DNA from 4 places in the Streptomyces sp. NPDC040610 genome. Region 4 is predicted to be linked to each of the others. Evidence: riboswitches for the same ligand, from Rfam matches in the RefSeq annotation. Region 4 holds a riboswitch; each other region holds the start of a gene.
What was found. A riboswitch is a leader RNA that binds a small molecule or an ion and turns the genes downstream of it on or off. The one in region 4 is predicted to bind cobalamin.
Positions count from the first base shown of each region.

Region 1: it holds a riboswitch for cobalamin, as region 4 does, so the genes downstream of both, ACZ6AA_RS26260 (prenyltransferase/squalene oxidase repeat-containing protein) here and ACZ6AA_RS34125 (cobalamin biosynthesis protein) in region 4, are expected to answer to the same signal.
Region 2: it holds a riboswitch for cobalamin, as region 4 does, so the genes downstream of both, ACZ6AA_RS27525 (CoA-acylating methylmalonate-semialdehyde dehydrogenase) here and ACZ6AA_RS34125 (cobalamin biosynthesis protein) in region 4, are expected to answer to the same signal.
Region 3: it holds a riboswitch for cobalamin, as region 4 does, so the genes downstream of both, ACZ6AA_RS16625 (ABC transporter substrate-binding protein) here and ACZ6AA_RS34125 (cobalamin biosynthesis protein) in region 4, are expected to answer to the same signal.

Region 1 covers NZ_JBVIXA010000008.1:68,613-70,803, forward strand. Annotated here, with positions in the region: gene ACZ6AA_RS26260 (prenyltransferase/squalene oxidase repeat-containing protein) at 1-1,262, opposite strand, end outside; cobalamin riboswitch at 1,379-1,527, opposite strand; gene ACZ6AA_RS26265 (prenyltransferase/squalene oxidase repeat-containing protein) at 1,793-2,191, shown strand, end outside.
Region 2 covers NZ_JBVIXA010000008.1:407,803-409,993, reverse strand. Annotated here, with positions in the region: gene ACZ6AA_RS27525 (CoA-acylating methylmalonate-semialdehyde dehydrogenase) at 1-852, opposite strand, end outside; cobalamin riboswitch at 1,064-1,242, opposite strand; gene alaS (alanine--tRNA ligase) at 1,326-2,191, opposite strand, start outside.
Region 3 covers NZ_JBVIXA010000004.1:163,579-165,769, reverse strand. Annotated here, with positions in the region: gene ACZ6AA_RS16625 (ABC transporter substrate-binding protein) at 1-865, opposite strand, end outside; cobalamin riboswitch at 910-1,029, opposite strand; gene ACZ6AA_RS16620 (M67 family metallopeptidase) at 1,048-1,470, opposite strand; gene ACZ6AA_RS16615 (amino acid permease) at 1,554-2,191, opposite strand, start outside.
Region 4 covers NZ_JBVIXA010000014.1:69,723-71,913, reverse strand. Annotated here, with positions in the region: gene ACZ6AA_RS34130 (cobyric acid synthase) at 1-131, opposite strand, end outside; gene ACZ6AA_RS34125 (cobalamin biosynthesis protein) at 128-1,078, opposite strand; cobalamin riboswitch at 1,202-1,353, opposite strand; gene ACZ6AA_RS34120 (DUF397 domain-containing protein) at 1,484-1,747, shown strand; gene ACZ6AA_RS34115 (hypothetical protein) at 1,782-2,078, shown strand; gene ACZ6AA_RS34110 (hypothetical protein) at 2,005-2,191, opposite strand, start outside.

The DNA of each region.
Region 1 (2,191 bases), on a different contig from region 4:
GGCGTGACGGACGTGACGCAGCCCGCCGGGGTCGCCGAGGAGGACGCCGCGTCCAGGACCGCGCCGAGCGTCGTGGTCTTCGCGGTCGGCGTGAAGGCGACGGAGCAGACCTTGAGCGAGGTGCCGTCGTCGACGGTCAGGGCCAGGCTCGTCGCGGTGCCCGGCGTGAACTCGGACGTGGCGGCCCAGCGGGACGCGCCCGCCGTGGTCGGGGTCGGCGGGGCCGCCATGAAGCCGCCTCCGGCCACGGCCCGCAGGCCGTCGATGGAGGCGTACGCGGACGGCGTGGTGTCGGTCGGCAGATACTTGAAGCCGCCGCCCGGCTTGAACTGCTGGGCGATGAGGAAGTCCACCGGGGTCTTGCCCGCGGGCGTGAGGAAGTCGCCGGTCTGCGGGTTGATGCCGCAGGCGTTGAGGCCGGAGACGGCCCAGCCGTTGGAGTCGGTGTTCGCGCCGAACATGGCGGCGAAGGCACCGGAGTTGTTGATGAGCTTCGACTTCAGGAACGCCCTGGCCTTGGTGATGGCGGGGTCGGTCGCGGGCACCCCGGACACGCACAGCGAGGCCATCGCGGCGCCGGTCATGTCGATGTCGCCGGGCGTGGCGAGCGCGTCGGGGTCGCCCTCGGCCCTGCCGAAGTTCCAGCCGCCGTCGTTGTGCTGGTTGGCGCGGACCGTGGCGACGGACCTGTCGAGCAGGGCCTGCGGCACCCGCTTGGCGCCGGACTGGGTCCTGGCGCCGCCGAGCGAGATCAGCGCGAAGACCGTGCCGTTGAAGTTGGACGGCGAACCCCAGTAGCCCGGCGCGGAGTTCTGCCAGTGCGCGTAGGTGTCCGCGACCAGGTTGCGGCTCGCCGAGACGCGGGCCGGGTCGATGCCTGCCGAGTAGGCGTTGATGATGCCGCGTTCGTAGTCGGTGACGACCGGTGAGGTGCCCGGCCAGCCGGCCGCCGCGAGGTGCGCGCGGTACACGCTGCGGGCGTTCTTCGAGGTGTCGCCGCCGGGGCTGACGTCGGCGGCCGCCGTGCCCGCCGAGGCGAACGCGGAGAACGCCCACTCGTTGGACAGGCCCGCGCCCGCGTACGAACCGTCGGCGCCCTGCAGGGATCTGAGATAGCTCACGCCGTTCGTCTTGGACGTGGCTATCTGGCCGGGGGTGGCCGTGGCGGCCGCGGGGAGCGCGGTCAGGACGAGGGCACCCACCGCGCCGAGTGCGGTGGGTACGGCGAGGAGGGTGCGGCGGGCGGCACGGGATGAGGTCATGTCGGGGGCTCCCGGGGAGAGGGGGCGGCGGCCTCACGTCCCCCCGCGGCCGGTCCCCTGTGCGTGGACCCGAGCCGGACGACACGCGGCCGTCGCCCGAGCGCGTGGGGTCGACGTCCATTGACGCTGGCCGTTCGGGCATTCGGGCTCGGCCCGGCTCCCTGCCGGTCCACACCGCTGCGCGTCAGCTCTGGGTTCGCACCAGATTCCCCCGATCGGCAGCACAGGACGGTACTCGAACCTCACACAACCCGCACACCCTTGCCACCACATTCGCAACTGTGCTCTAATTCGGCCGATTCCAAGCTCAGTCATCAGGGGAAGCCGGTCGAAGTCCGGCGCTGACCCGCAACCGTAGGTTCGCCGAGCACCTCAAGTGCCCGGCGGGCGAGCCGGATTACCTGGACTGAGAGCAAGCGATTGACGCCGTCGCGGACTACGGCGTGGTTCGGACGGTTTCTCCACGCGGGCCCCGGCCCCGGACCTGCCACCACGCGGACCCCGCGGCGGCAGACGCCCAGGGGGCAGTGGTGGGGCAGGGAACCGGACGGGTCCGGAGCATACGCACGAGAGGCGTCGCGCTGCTGTGCGCGGCCGCGACAGCGCTGGGCGGCGGCGTCCTGCTGCTCGGCCCGGCCACTCCCGCGGCGGCCGACCCGATGAGCTCCTGCACCCGCACCAAGGGCGCGGTCGTCGCGGTGGACTTCGCCGACTGGGGCGGCGGTGTGGTGCGCGGCTGCGACGCCACCCCGACGACCGGCTACGACCTGCTGCACGAGGCCGGATTCAGCACCGAGGGCACCGAGCACGACGGGCCCGCGTTCATCTGCCGCCTCGGGCACAAGAAGTTCAACGCGGGCAAGCAGTACCCGACGCCGGGCCAGGAGAAGTGCAGGCTCACCCCGCCCGCCACCGCCTACTGGTCGTAC
Region 2 (2,191 bases), on a different contig from region 4:
CGCCATGCAACGCTCGCCCGCGGAGCCGTAGCCCGCGCCGATCAGCGCGTCCACGGCCTGGTCGAGGTCCGCGTCCGGCATCACGATCATGTGGTTCTTGGCGCCGCCGAAGCACTGGGCGCGCTTGCCGTGGGCGGCGGCGGTGGCGTAGATGTGCGCGGCGATCGGCGTGGAGCCGACGAAGCCGAGCGCCTCGACGCGCGGGTCCTCCAGGAGGGTGTCGACGGCCTCCTTGCCGCCGTTGACGACGTTGAGGATGCCGGGCGGCAGGCCCGCCTCCAGGAAGAGCTCGGCGAGCCGCAGCGGCACGGACGGGTCGCGCTCGGAGGGCTTCAGGATGAAGGCGTTGCCGCAGGCGATGGCAGGGGCGGCCTTCCAGAGGGGGATCATCGCCGGGAAGTTGAACGGCGTGATGCCGGCGACGACGCCGATGGGGCGGCGCAGCGAGTGCACGTCGATGCCGGTCCCGGCGTTGTCGGTGAACTCGCCCTTGAGCAGGTGCGGGATGCCCGCGGCGAACTCCACGACCTCCAGGCCGCGCTGGAGGTCGCCGTGCGCGTCGGCGACGGTCTTGCCGTGCTCGGCCGACAACAGCCGGGCCAGCGCATCGCGTTCGCCCTCGACGATCCGCAGGAACCGCATCAGGACGCGGGCGCGGCGCTGCGGGTTCCACTCGCCCCACTCGCGCTGCGCCTCGGCCGCGTCGGCGATGGCCGCCTCGGTCTCCGCGCGGTTCGCGAGCGGGACGCGGGCCTGTATCTCGCCGGTGTTGGGGTCGTACACGTCGGCGAGCGCGCCCGATGTTCCCGGGATGTGCTTGCCGCCGATGAAGTGGGTCAGTTCACGGACCATGGGAGCCTGCTCTTTCGTCAGGTGGGATCCGGGGACGGGCGCGCCCGACCGGCCGTCGGCGGCGTGCGCGGGCAGGCCGGGGTGACGGACGGGAAGGGGACGCGAACGGCCAGGGGGCCGTCAGACAGCGGGGGTTGTCGCTCGCATCGGCGGATCACCGGGGTCGTGGGTGCGCACCGGGGCCATGCGTGTCTGCTCCATCCTCGTGGACAACACGGATCACCCCACGGCCGGTATCCTGACTCCCGGATCAGCGTCCGCTCTCCCGCCTTCCCAACGGACTTCTCCGTCAGTGGCGTTGTCTCACGCGAGAACGCACTCCCCGGTCACAGTGGCGGGACCGCGCCGGATTCACACCGGCTTCCCTGCACCGCGGGCTTCGTCACGAACATATACTTGGACTTCCTAGTAAGTCCACAGCGGACGGGTTCCCACTTGCCGTGGGAACCCCCTATCCGGCTCCTACCGAGGTCCTACGCCCCCAGCTCCGCGCGCACGACCCCTGCCAGCCCCGCCAGCGCGGACGCGAGGTCCGCCGCGGCCGCCCCGCCGCCCTGCGCCACCTCGTCCGAGCCCCCGCCCCGCCCGCCGAGCAGCCTCTTGACCAGCGCCGACGCGGACAGCCCCGCCGCGCGCCCGGCCTTGTTCACGGCGACGACGAGCACCGGCTTGTCGGCGGTGAGGGCCACGGCGGCCACGCCCGGCCGCTCTCCGGGCAGCCGCCCGCGCACGTCCAGGGCCAGCGCCCGGGCGGCCCCCGCGTCGCCGTCCGTGGTGGCCGTGATCACGCTCGCGCCCGCCACGTCGACGGCCCGGTCGGCCAGCTCGGCCGCGCGGACGGCCAGGGCCGCCTGCCGCAGCCGCTGGTTCTCGCGGTCGGCGGCCTTGAGCCGGTCGAGGAGTCCGGCGATGCGCTCGGGCAGTTCGGCGCGCGGCGCCTGCACCTGCTCGGCGATCCGGGCGACGAGGTCGCGCTCGCGCGCCAGATGGCCGAAGCCCTCGATGCCGACGGCCGCCTCCAGGCGCCGCATGCCCGCGCCGACGGACGACTCGGCGGTCAGCGCGACGACGCCGACCTGCGCGGCGTGCTCGACGTGCGTGCCGCCGCACAGCTCGCGCGACCAGGCGCCGCCGATCTCGACGACCCGCACCTGCTCGCCGTACGTCTCGTCGAACAGGGCGAGCGCGCCGAGCTCCTTGGCCTCGGGCAGCGTCATCCAGCGCACGCCGACGGGCAGGTCGCGGCGGAGCGCGCGGTTGGCGGCCTCCTCGACCTCGCTGCGGACGGTGGCGGAGAGCCCGCCGCGCCAGGGGAAGTCCAGGCGCAGATAGCCGGGGC
Region 3 (2,191 bases), on a different contig from region 4:
GGGCCGGGTCGTCCAGGAGGCGCTTCTTCTTCTGGGCGACCGTGGAGGCGCCGTAGTCGTAGATCAGGATGACGTCGGGGCGGCGGTCGACCACCGTTTCCCAGGAGGCGTCGCCGAAGGGCTTGTCGAGGTCGGACATGATGTTGCGGGCGCCCGCGCGTTCGATGATGTCGTTGCCTATGCCGCGGCCGCCCGCGGTGAAGGCCGTCTTGTCGCCGCTGTCGTAGACGAAGACGGCGGGGGCCTTGCCGCCCTTCGCCGACTTCTTCGCCGTGGCGGCCAGTTCCGCCTTGGCGTCGCGCACCCACGTCTCCGCCCGGTCCCTGACCCCGAACGTCGCGCCCGCCTCGCGCACCTCGCGGTACACGTCGTCCATCGTGACGGGCTTCTTGACGCAGCCCTCGATGTTGAGGCGGGTCTTGATGCCGGACTTGGCGAGGGCGTCGCGGGAGCGGCCGTCGCCCGCCGCGAAGGCGCTCGCGTAACCGCCGTACACGAAGTCGGGGTCGGCGGCGAGGAGCTTCTCGTAGGAGGGGTACTCCTTGGCGAGGACGGGGCGCGACTTGTACGCCTTCTCGTACTCGGGGAGCACCTTGTCGTCGAGGTAGGCGGTCCCGGCGATGCGGTCCTTGAGGCCCAGTTCGAGGAGGATCTCCGTCACGTGCTGGTTCATGGTGACCGCGCGCTTCGGGGGCGCGTCGTACGTCGTCCTCGTCCCGCAGTTGGTGACGGTGTACGGGAATCCGGCCTTGGCGTCGGGTTTCCCGGAGTCGTCGTCGGACGACGAGGACGACGAGCACGCGGTGAGCGGCAGCAGGATCGCCGCCGCGGCGGGCAGGGCGAGGGCACGTACGCGGGTACGCATGGGGTGCGGGCCTCCTCCAGGGGATTTCCGCGTCCCCTGAGTGCATGTGGAGGAGGCGGCAGGTCAGTTCCTGACTCCCGGGCGCGCGGGGCGCGGCCGGTCACAGTGGCGGGACCGCGCCGGATTTCCACCGGCTTCCTGGGTCCTGCCGCCTCGAGGGTCGTGAATCGTGAAGCTCGGCCTCAGTATGCCTCGACGACCCTGACGTCCTCCTCGGTGACCTCTCCTTCGACGATCCGGAAGGAGCGGAACTGGAAGGGTCCCGCGTCGTCGGTGTCGGCGGTGGAGACGAGGACGTAGTGGGCGCCCGGCTCGTTGGCGTAACTGATGTCGGTGCGGGAGGGGTAGGCCTCGGTCGCCGTGTGCGAGTGGTAGATGACGACGGGCTCCTCGTCGCGGTCGTCGAGGTCGCGGTACAGCTTGAGCAGGTCGGTCGAGTCGAACTCGTAGAACGTGGGCGAGCGGGCCGCGTTCAGCATCGGGACGAAGCGCTCGGGGCGGTCGCTGCCCGCCGGGCCCGCGACGACGCCGCACGCCTCGTCGGGGTGGTCCTTGCGCGCGTGCGCGACGATCTGGTCGTGGAGGGCCTGGGTGATGGTCAGCATGTCGGCCAGGATAAGCAGCGGGGCGGCCCCGTACCGAAGTGTGGTACGAGGCCGCCCGCATGCTGGACAGGAGCTGTCCGGGGTCAGTCCTTGGTGACCGGTGCGTCGTCCGCGGCGTTCGCGGCGTTCTCAACGGCCTGGCCGGTGTGCACGCGCTTCTTGAAGGCCGCGGCCTCCGGGTTGCGGCTCTTCAGGACCAGGTAGGACACGCACAGGATCGCGGCCCAGATCGGGGCGCAGTACAGCGAGATCCGCGCGTCCTTGTCGATGCCCATCATCACGATGACCATGCCGATGAAGGCGAGCGCGAACCAGCTCGTGTACGGGGCGCCCGGCGCGCGGAAGGTGGACTGCGGGACGAGCCCGCGGTCGGCCTTGCGGCGGTAGTTGATCTGGGAGACCAGGATCATGATCCAGGCCCACATGCCGGAGATGGTCGCGAAGGAGACGACGTAGTTGAACGCCTCACCCGGCCACTGGTAGTTGATCCACACGCCGACGAGCATCAGCGCGGCGGAGGCGGTGGTGCCGACCAGCGGCAGGCCGTTCTTGGTGAGCTTGGTGAAGAACTTCGGGCCCTGGCCGTTGAGCGCGAGGTCGCGCAGCATGCGGCCGGTGGAGTACATGCCCGAGTTGCAGGAGGAGAGCGCGGCCGTCAGGACCACGAAGTTCACGATCGCGGCACCGACGCCGAGGCCCATCTTCTCGAAGGCGGCGACGA
Region 4 (2,191 bases):
AACGACATGTTCTGCGCCTTGAACGGCGCGACGGAGACGCCCTTGCGGGCGAGCCACCGACAGATCCCAGCGGTGACCACGCTCTTCCCGGCATCGGACGTGGTCCCGGCGACCAGCAGCCCCCCACTCATGCGAACCGCCTCCACCGCTTCGGCCGGACCAGGTCCGCCACGATCGCGCTCCCCAGGGCGAGCCACCCGACCCGCCGGGACAGCTTCACGGCCCGCTCGATGTCCTCCACAACGACGGCACGCCCCTCCCCGTTGAGGACGGGCCGGTGCTCGACCCGCCCCCCGTACGAGAGGGACCCTCCGAGCCGCACCCCCAAGGCCCCCGCGAAGGAGGCCTCGACGACCCCGGCGTTGGGGCTCGGGTGCTTCGAGGCGTCGGCACGCCAGGCCCGCACCGCCGCACGGGGTGACCCTCCGGCGACCACGGCGAGCGCGGCGGTGAGCCGCGCCCCGGGCCATCCGGCGACATCGTCGAGCCGGGCGGAGGCCCACCCGTACCGGAGGTGGCGCGGGGACCTGTGCCCGACCATCGCGTCGAGCGTGTTGACGGCCCGGAACCCGAGCAGGCCCGGCACCCCCGCGACGGCACCCCACACCAGGGCCCCCACGACGGCGTCGGACGTGTTCTCGGCGACGGACTCCACGACGGCCCGGGCGATCCCGTCGGCGTCGAGGGCGGCGGGATCGCGCCCGCACAGATGGGGCAGCCGCTCCCGGGCGACGTCCACGTCCCCGGCGGCGAGCGCGCCCCCGATGGCGCGCGCCTCCCGCCCGAGGGTGGTCCCGCCGACGACGGCCCAGGTCGCGGCGGCGGTCAGCCCGACGGAAGCGGCACGCGAGCGGCGTACGGCGAAGGAGGCGAGCGCACCGGCGCCGACGGCGCCCCCGGCGCACACCAGGGTGTGCAGCGCGCCCCACCCGCGGTGGTCACGCCACAGCACCCGCTCGACGGCCCCCGCCGCACGCCCGAACGCGGCGACCGGATGCCCTCGGCGAGGATCGCCGAGCAGCAGGTCACCGAGGAGTCCGGCGGCGGCGCCGTACGCGAAGTCGCGATCGGCACACATGGGGGTCAGCCCGCCGATACGCGGCGGAGGGCTCTCGGCCGCGACGGGGCCCCGGGCGGAGCAGGGGACGGCAACGGGCGGCCGCGCATGGCGATATGTCCTCACTCAGGGTTTCCGCGCCCTGGTTCGACGAGACCGGCGGCGAGAGTTCCTGGCTCCCGGGGATCGTGTGGGATCACCCGGTGACAGTGGCGGGACCGCGCCGGATTCGCACCGGCTTCCTCTGCTGCCGCCGTAAATGGCTCCGGCAGTCCACCATGGCCCGCGACGCCCGTCAACTCGCTGTTGACCTGCGACGGGAGAGTGTGCGGAGGTCCACACGGACGGCTTCGGGGGCCGGTTTACGGCTAGGCGCGAGCAACACCCGTTCGTAAACTTGAACATGACAGCAGGGAGCGGCGCGGCATGCGGACCCGCTCGGGCGACGCCGGCTCTCGCGAGCGCACTGGGCAAGGGGGCGGTGTGGCCGACGCGTACTTACCGGCAGCACAGTGGTTCAAGAGCAGTTACACCACGCCGACCGGTGAATGTGTGGAAGTGGCCCATCCTGGTGATCGGGTGTGGGTGCGAGACTCCAATCACCGCCACGGCGGGCACCTGGCCGTGACGCCACCGGCGTGGCGAGCGTTTGTGAGGGCGGTGGCCTCGGGGAGAGTCGGGGTGGAGTGACCTGTCCCAGCGTGCGCACGGAAGGCTGGAGACCATGGGGGTCGAGAGCAAGCAGCTTCCACTGAGCAGGCATGCCCCGCCGCCCGACAGGCGGCTGGTCCTGCTGGCGTACTGCGTGGTCTGCGGCTGCGCCGCCACGCTGGCGGGCGCGCTCGCCTCCCTCCTCGTCGAGGGCGTCCCGCTCCGGCTCGCGGTGTGGCTGACGACGTCCGCCGCCGTGGCGGTCGCCGCCGGTGTCGTGTGGGGCCGGGTGCCGCTCATCCCGCGCCCGCCCGCGGGGCGGGACCGTCCGCGGACGCCCCGTCGGCCGGGGGGCGGGGCTCGGGCGTAGCGGCGGGGCTCTGACGGCGGCCGCGCCTGAGGGCCCGTACGACCCAGCCCACCGCGGCGGTGAGCAGCCCGCAGACGCCGCTGAGGGCGACGGCGAAGTGCCAGGGGCTGATG